Regions from separate parts of the Streptomyces sp. NPDC001480 genome, predicted to be linked through region 1. Evidence: riboswitches for the same ligand, from Rfam matches in the RefSeq annotation. Region 1 holds a riboswitch; the other holds the start of a gene.

Region 1 (4,126 bases):
ATCTGGAAGCCGCCGCAGATGCCGAGGACCGGCCGTCCTTCGGCGGCTCTCCTGCTGATCGCCTCCGCCAGTCCGCGCTCCCGCAGCCACTCCAGTGCGCGGACCGTCCCACGCGTCCCCGGGATCACCACGAGGTCGGCGTCGGCCAGTTCCTCCGGCCGGTCCACGAACCGCACCACGACACCGGGTTCGGCGGCCAGCGCGTCCACGTCCGTGAAGTTGGACATCAGCGGGATCGCGCACACGGCGACCCGCAGCACGTCCTCGCCGACCGGCGGCGCGGTGTTCGACTCGCGGACCGTCCCCCGCAGCGACACCCGCAGCCCGTCCTCCTCGTCGATGCCGAGCCCGTGCCGGAAGGGCAGCACGCCGTACGTGTGCCGTCCGGTGAGACCGTGCAGCATGTCGAGGCCGGGCTCCAGCAGGGAGACGTCGCCGCGGAACTTGTTGACGAGGAACCCGGCGACGAGTTCCTGGTCCTCGCGGGAGAGCAGGGCGACGGTCCCGAAGAAGGAGGCGAAGACGCCCCCGCGGTCGATGTCGCCGACGACGAGCACGGGCAGCCGCGCGTTCCTCGCGATCCCCATGTTCACGATGTCGGTCCGCCGCAGATTGATCTCGGCGGGCGAACCGGCGCCCTCACAGATCACCGCGTCATACGTGCCCCGCAACTCGGCGAGGCAGTCCAGCACGGTCCCCAGCAGCTTCTGCTGCCGCCCCCCGTGGTAGCCGCGCGCGCTCAGCTCGCCCACCGGCTTGCCCAGCAGCACCACTTGGCTGCTCTGCTCCCCACCGGGCTTGAGCAGCACGGGGTTCATCAGCGCGGTCGGCTCGACGCGGCAGGCCTGCGCCTGCATGGCCTGCGCCCGCCCGATCTCCGCGCCCTGGCGCGTCACGAACGAGTTGAGGGACATGTTCTGTGCCTTGAACGGCGCGACCTTGACGCCCTGCCGCACCAGCCAGCGGCAGATCCCGGCCGTGACGACGCTCTTGCCCGCGTCGGAGGTGGTGCCGGCGACGAGGAGACCCCCGCTCATTTCCCACGTCCCTTCACAACGGCGCGCGCGGCGACGCCGACGCCGAGCGCGAGCAGGCCGACGCGCTTGGAGAGCCGTACGGCCCGTTCGATGTCGGGGACGGTGACGGTGCGTCCCCCCTGGTTCAGCACCGGGCGGTGTTCAACCCGCCCGCCGTACGACAGCGTCCCGCCCAGCCGCACGCCGAGCGCGCCCGCGAACGAGGCCTCCACGGGCCCGGCGTTCGGGCTCGGATGCCGGTCCGCGTCGGCCCGCCAGGCCCGTACGGCACCACGGCGGTCGTCCCCGGCCGCGGCGGCCAGTACGGCGGTCAACCGCGCCCCCGGCCAGCCCACGAGGTCGTCGAGCCGGGCCGAGGCCCACCCGTACCGCCGGTACCGGGGCGACTTGTGCCCGACCATGGCGTCGAGGGTGTTGACGGCCCGGAAGCCGAGCAGCCCGGGCACCCCGCCCACGGCTCCCCACACCAGGGCGCCCACCACCGCGTCGGAGGTGTTCTCGGCCACGGACTCCACGACGGCCCGGGCGATCCCGTCGGCGTCCAGCGCCTGCGGGTCCCTGCCGCACAGGTGCGGCAGCCGCGCCCGGGCAGCCTCGACGTCCCCTGCCTGGAGGGCACGCCCGATGCCACGGGCCTCGCGTGCGAGGGAGGTTCCGCCCACGACGGCCCAGGTGGCGGCGGCGGTCAGCGCGACGGACGCGGCACGGGAGGGGCGTACGGCCGCGGCGGCGACGGCACCCAGGCCGACGGCACCGCCCACGCACACCGCGGTGTGCAGGGCGCCCCAGCCCCGGTGGTCCCGCCACAGCACCCGCTCCACGGCACCGGCGGCCCGCCCGAACGCGGCCACCGGATGCCCGCGCCGCGGATCACCGAGCAGCTGGTCACCGAGGAGGCCGGCGGCGGCGCCGTACGCGAAGACGCGATCGGCACGCATCGGCTCAGCCGGCCGTGGGCGCGGGCAGCGGTCTGGTGCTGTACCTCGAACGGCAGGCGAGCATGGCGATATGTCCTCACTCAGGGTGTCCGCGCCCTGGTTCGACGAGACCGGCGGTGGGAGTTCCTGGCTCCCGGGGCTACCTACCCCGGTGACAGTGGCGGGACCGCGCCGGATTCACACCGGCTTCCTCCCTTGCCGCCGTACATGGCCCCGGAAGTCCACCACGGCCCCGGAAGGGCCGTCAACTTGCCGTTGACCTGCACGGGGAGAGTGTGCTGAGGCCCACATCGAAGCCCGGGTGGTGGTGGGGCGGCATGCGAAAGGCTCCTTCCCGAAGACTTCGAAGTCTTCGGGAAGGAGCCTGTTCGAGGCCTCGGTCAGGCCTTGTGCATGATCAGGTAGATCCCGTAGGCCACCGCCGCCGCGCATGCCGCGAAGCACACGTACGCGCCGGCGACGGCCGCGGCCGCCGAGTCGCCCTGCGCGACGGCGCGTTCGCGTCGTGCCAGACCCTGGACGCCCAGGGTGAAGAGGGCCACCAGGCCGACGGTGACCGCGAGGCTGACGCCGAAGACGGAGCCGAGGGCTGCCCAGTCGATCTTCATAACAGAGCTGCTTTCTTGGTGTCCGGGTGCCCGGGATCAGACGGCGGCGGCCGGCGGGGTCGCCGGGTCGGCGGCGACGGGTGCCGCCGGGGACGGGATCGTGGCCGACAGGTCCTCGGCCACCACACCCACCGGGGGCGGGGTGACGACGGCGATCGCGGTGGTGACCACGCCGGCCGGCTCCTCGGTCTCGTTGACGTTGGTCGCGTCGACCACCTCGCGGCGGGAGAGCTTCCAGATCGCGGCGCTGGAGGCCACCAGGAAGACCGCCACCAGCGCGGTGCCCCAGTCGCCGAGGTCCGTGACCGTCTCGGCGAGCGCGCCGACCAGCGCGGCGGCCGGGAGGGTCAGCGCCCAGGCGACGAACATCCGGGTCGCCGTGGACCAGCGGACCACTCCGCCCTTGCGGCCCAGGCCCGCGCCCATCACGGAGCCGGAGACGACGTGGGTGGTGGAGAGGGAGAAGCCGAGGTGGGAGGAGGCGAGGATGGCGGTGGCGGCGCTCGTCTGGGCCGCGAAGCCCTGCTGCGGCTCCAGTTCGGTCAGGCCCTTGCCCATGGTGCGGATGATGCGCCAGCCGCCGATGTAGGTGCCGAGCGCGATGGCCATGCCCGCGGAGAGGATCACCCAGGTGGGAGGGTTGGAGCCGGGGGCGATGGAGCCGCCGGCGATCAGCGCGAGCGTGATGATGCCCATCGTCTTCTGCGCGTCGTTGGTGCCGTGGGCGAGGGAGACCAGACCGGCCGAGGCGATCTGGCCGGCGCGGTAACCCTTGCGGGTGGCCTCGCCCTCGGCGTTCTTGCCGATGCCGTAGGAGAACCGAGTGGCGAGCATCGCCGCCAGCCCTGCGACGACCGGCGCGGCGACCGCCGGGAGCAGCACCTTGGTGACGAGGACGTCACCGTGGACGGCACCGAAGCCCGCGGAGGCGACGGTGGCGCCGATCAGGCCGCCCATGAGGGCGTGCGAGGAACTGGAGGGCAGCCCCACCAGCCAGGTGAGCAGGTTCCAGAGGATCGCGCCGACCAGGGCGGCGAAGATGACCTCGGGACGTATGCCGTTCTCGTCGACGAGCCCCTTGGAGATCGTGTTGGCGACCTCCACGGAGAGGAAGGCACCCACAAGGTTGAGCACGGCGGACATGGCCACCGCGACCTTGGGCTTGAGCGCGCCGGTCGAGATGGTGGTGGCCATCGCGTTGGCGGTGTCGTGGAAACCGTTCGTGAAATCGAACGCGAGCGCGGTCACGACCACGATCGCGAGGATCAGCGAGAAGCTTTCCATTTACCCAGGCATTCTTTCGAGCGTCATTGGCTGGTGGAACGTAAGCAATCTGGGTGAACGGAAGATGAACTGGGGCGGTAATCGTGGTGCCGGATCCGGAGGTGAGTGTTCCGCTCCCGTCCGGTGGTGCCGAACGCCCCGGGCGCCCCTTGGCTAGTCGCCCCTCGCGAAGGACTTCAGCCCGGCCGGGGAGCCGTGGAAGAGATTCTGGTCACCCGGCAGGCTGCCGCTGTTGTCGTACTGCCAGAAGGTCCAGTAC
Region 2 (4,126 bases), on a different contig from region 1:
CCCAGCGCTCCGGCCAGGTGAACCCGACGCCGTAGTGGTCGGGGTGCAGCACGCCCCGGGCCGTACGCGTCTTCTCCCAGGCCGGCAGCGGGCCGTTGCGCTCGGCGAGGTCGGCGGAGGCCTCGTACGCGGCGAGCATGACGCGCTCGGCGATACGCGTGGACAGCGCCTTCGCCTCCGGCGAGTCGAAGGGCAGCCGCAGCTTGAAGAAGACGTCCTGGAGACCCATCGCGCCGAGGCCCACCGGACGCCACTTGGCGTTGGAGCGGCCGGCCTGCTCGGTCGGGTAGAAGTTGATGTCGACGACGCGGTCGAGGAAGGTGACGGCGGTACGGACGGTGTCGTCCAGCCGCTCCCAGTCGATGTCGCCGGTCGCGGTGTCGACGAAGGCGCCGAGGTTGACCGAACCCAGGTTGCAGACCGCGGTCTCCCCGTCGTCCGTGACCTCCAGGATCTCCGTGCACAGGTTCGAGGAGTGCACGACGTGACCCGGCTCGGCCGTCTGGTTCGCGGTGCGGTTGGCGGCGTCCTTGAAGGTCATCCAGCCGTTGCCGGTCTGCGCGAGGGTGCGCATCATACGGCCGTACAGGTCACGGGCCGGGATGGTCTTCTTCGCGAGCCCCTCGGCCTCGGCCTTGCGGTACGCCGCGTCGAACTCCTCGCCCCACAGGTCGACCAGCTCGGGCACGTCGGCCGGGGAGAACAGGGACCACTGCTCGTCGGCGTTCACGCGGCGCATGAACTCGTCCGGGATCCAGTGCGCGAGATTGAGGTTGTGCGTACGGCGGGCGTCCTCGCCGGTGTTGTCGCGCAGCTCCAGGAACTCCTCGATGTCGGAGTGCCAGGTCTCCAGGTAGACCGCGGCGGCACCCTTGCGCCGGCCGCCCTGGTTCACGGCCGCCACGGACGCGTCGAGGGTCTTGAGGAACGGCACGATGCCGTTGGAGTGCCCGTTGGTGCCGCGGATGAGGGAGCCGCGCGAACGGATCCGGCTGTACGACAGACCGATGCCGCCGGCGTGCTTGGAGAGCCGGGCGACCTGGTGGTAGCGGTCGTAGATGGAGTCCAGCTCGTCCTTGGGGGAGTCGAGGAGGTAGCAGGACGACATCTGGGGGTGCCGGGTGCCGGAGTTGAACAGGGTGGGGGAGGAGGGCAGGTAGTCGAGGCGGCTCATCAGGCCGTAGAGCGCGGCCACTTCGTCGACCGAGCGGGCTGTGTCGTCCTCGGCGAGGCCGCTCGCCACCCGCAGCAGGAAGTGCTGGGGCGTCTCGACGACCTTGCGGGTGAGGGGGTGCCGCAGGAGGTAGCGGCTGTGCAGGGTGCGCAGGCCGAAGTAGCCGAAGCGGTCGTCGGCGCCGGTGTCGATCAGCGCGTCCAGGCGGGCCGCGTGCAGCCGTACGAAGTCGGCGGTGCGGTCGGCGATGAGGCCCTCGCGGTGGCCGACGGCCACGGACCCGGTGAACGAGGTGACGCCCTGGGAGGCGGCCTCCGCGGCGATGCTGATGGTCAGCAGCCGGGCGGCCAGCCTGGAGTAGGCCGGGTCCTCGGAGATCAGGCCGGCGGCCGCCTCCGTGGCCAGTTCGCGCAGTTCCGCCTCGTCGGCGCGGGCGGACCGGCCGCGCAACGCGGCGGCGGCCACCCGGCCGGGGTCGGCGTCGGGCAGGTCGGCGGTCAGCTCGGTCAGGGTCCGCAACAGCGCGGTACCGGGACCGTCGGACTCCACCGGGGTCGCCTCGGTCGCCGGGATGGCTGAAGCCGGGTCGGCTGGCGCGATGGTCACGTGGGGCACTCCCTCGCTCGGCAGGGGGCCTGGCGGAGGGCAGGGGGCAGCACACGAGCGCGCACGGCGTCGCGTCCACCGGCCCACTCCACGAGGCCCGGACGTCAAGGCACCCGGGCCGGACGGCCGGGGCGCGCTGTCGGCAGGTCCTCGGACTGACTCCTGTGCACAGACATGCACAAGTACACCGTTGCGGGACAGTTCCGGATTCGCACCGGATTCCCCTGCGGCGACAACGAGCATGAGCATACATCTTGTGCTCGCCCGTCACGCCACCCCCAGATGTTGTGTCGGGGCGGTTTCAGAGCGTCAGCTCGTAGGTGAGGAGAGTGATGTCGTCGAGGTCCGGGATCGGGTTCCAGTCCCGCCCGGGGCTGCGGACGAAGCCGAGTCGTTCGTAGATGCGATGGGCGGCGCGCATGGTGCGCTGGGTCGACAGGACGACCCGTACACACCCCTCCGCGGCCCGCGCACGGTCCACGCAGGCACGGACGAGGGCCTCGCCGGCACCCCGGCCGCGCGCCGCCCGAGCGACCGCGAGCATCCGTATCTCGGCCTCTCCCGGTCCGGCGATGTCGGCCATGGGCCCGCCGGAGGGTACGAAAGTGACCCCGCCGAGTACGTTTCCGTCCGCCACCGCGACCAGCACGTCGGCGGCCGCCGCTCGCTTGGCCACGTCTCTGAGCTCACCGAGGTACCAGTCGCTCTCCCCGAAGTCGAGGAGGCCGTCGTCGAGGTAGGCGCGGGCGGTCAGTTCGCCGAGAGCCGCGTACTCGTCGGGTTCCACTTCACGGATCTGGATGTCCATGGCCCGCAGTGTGCCCCACGCACCAGACGGCGGGCCGCCGGATTTCCCGACGGCCCGCCGCAGCCCTGCCTGCTGGGGCCTCCTCTAGTGGGAGGCTCCGGCCGTCGCCGGGGGCAGTTCCACCTCGACGCCGGGGTCGCCCGCGTCCGCCGTGTAGTCCTCCGGCTTGGTCTCGTCGACGCCCTCGGGGGCCTTCGCCGCCTTCAGGACGAAGGTCAGGACCACCGTCACCACGACGTTCAGGACGAACGCCGTGAGGCCGATGTAGCCGATCTCACCGATACCGGGGATCTCCTTCGCCGAGCCGCCGAAGTGTGCTTGCGTCGGCGAGGCCACCCCGTACGCGGCGAACGTGCCGTACACCATGCCGACCGCCCAGCCGGCCAGCAGGGCCCAGCGGTGGAACCAGCGGGTGAACAGGCCGCCGACCAGCGCCGGGAAGGTCTGGAGGATCCAGATGCCGCCGAGCAGCTGGAAGTTGATGGCGACCGTCTTGTCCATGGTCAGGACGAAGACCAGCGCGCCCACCTTCACCAGCAGCGACACGATCTTGGAGACCCGGGTCTCCTCCTTCGGCGTGGCGTCCGGCTTGATGAAGTCCTTGTAGATGTTGCGGGTGAAGAGGTTGGCCGCCGCGATCGACATGATCGCCGCCGGCACCAGCGCGCCGATGCCGATCGCCGCGAAGGCCACGCCCGCGAACCAGTCCGGGAACATGTCCTCGAACAGCTGCGGGATCGCCAGCTGACCGTTGGTGACCTTCACCCCGGCCGCGATCGCCATGAAGCCCAGCAGCGCCAGCAGGCCCAGCATCAGGGAGTACAGCGGCAGGATCGTGGTGTTGCGGCGGATCACCTCACGGCTGCGCGAGGACAGGGTCGCGGTGATCGAGTGCGGGTACATGAACAGCGCCAGCGCCGAGCCCAACGCCAGCGTGGCGTACGTCCACTGGCCCGCCTCCGCCGGCACGAGCGCGCCGCGCGGCTTCCCGGTCGCCGGGTTGACCTGGCTGAACGCGTGGCCCGCCTTGGCGAAGACGTCGTCGAACCCGCCCAGCTTGATCGGGATGTAGATGATCGCGACGGCGATGACGATGTAGATCAGCGCGTCCTTGACGAACGCGATCAGCGCGGGCGCCCGCAGGCCCGACGAGTACGTGTACGCGGCCAGCACGCCGAAGGCGATCAGCAGCGGCAGGTCCTTCACGAACCAGTTGGTGTTCTCGCCGCCGCCGACGCCCATCACGTCCAGCACGGCCTGGATGCCGACCAGTTGGAGCGCGATGTACGGCATCGTCGCCAGGATGCCGGTCAGCGCCACCGCCAGCGACAGGCCCTTGGAGCCGAACCGGCCGCGCACGAAGTCCGAGGTCGTCACATAGCCGTGCTTGTGCGAGACCGACCACAGGCGGGGCAGGAACGTGAAGATCAGCGGGTAGACGAGGATGGTGTACGGCACCGCGAAGAAGCCCGCCGCGCCCGCCGCGTAGATCGCCGCCGGCACCGCCACGAAGGTGTAGGCCGTGTACAGGTCGCCGC

Evidence for each region. A riboswitch is a leader RNA that binds a small molecule or an ion and turns the genes downstream of it on or off. The one in region 1 is predicted to bind cobalamin.
Region 2: it holds a riboswitch for cobalamin, as region 1 does, so the genes downstream of both, ACFY01_RS27335 (ribonucleoside-diphosphate reductase subunit alpha) here and ACFY01_RS07565 (cobalamin biosynthesis protein) in region 1, are expected to answer to the same signal.

What each region holds. Positions count from the first base shown of each region.
Region 1 covers NZ_JBIAVX010000003.1:60,350-64,475, reverse strand. The annotation lists gene ACFY01_RS07570 (cobyric acid synthase) at 1-1,037, opposite strand, end outside; gene ACFY01_RS07565 (cobalamin biosynthesis protein) at 1,034-1,975, opposite strand; cobalamin riboswitch at 2,076-2,216, opposite strand; gene ACFY01_RS07560 (hypothetical protein) at 2,356-2,583, opposite strand; gene ACFY01_RS07555 (anion permease) at 2,620-3,867, opposite strand; gene ACFY01_RS07550 (lysozyme) at 4,021-4,126, opposite strand, start outside.
Region 2 covers NZ_JBIAVX010000011.1:154,962-159,087, forward strand. The annotation lists gene ACFY01_RS27335 (ribonucleoside-diphosphate reductase subunit alpha) at 1-1,780, opposite strand, end outside; cobalamin riboswitch at 1,904-2,036, opposite strand; gene ACFY01_RS27340 (GNAT family N-acetyltransferase) at 2,082-2,588, opposite strand; gene mctP (monocarboxylate uptake permease MctP) at 2,673-4,126, opposite strand, start outside.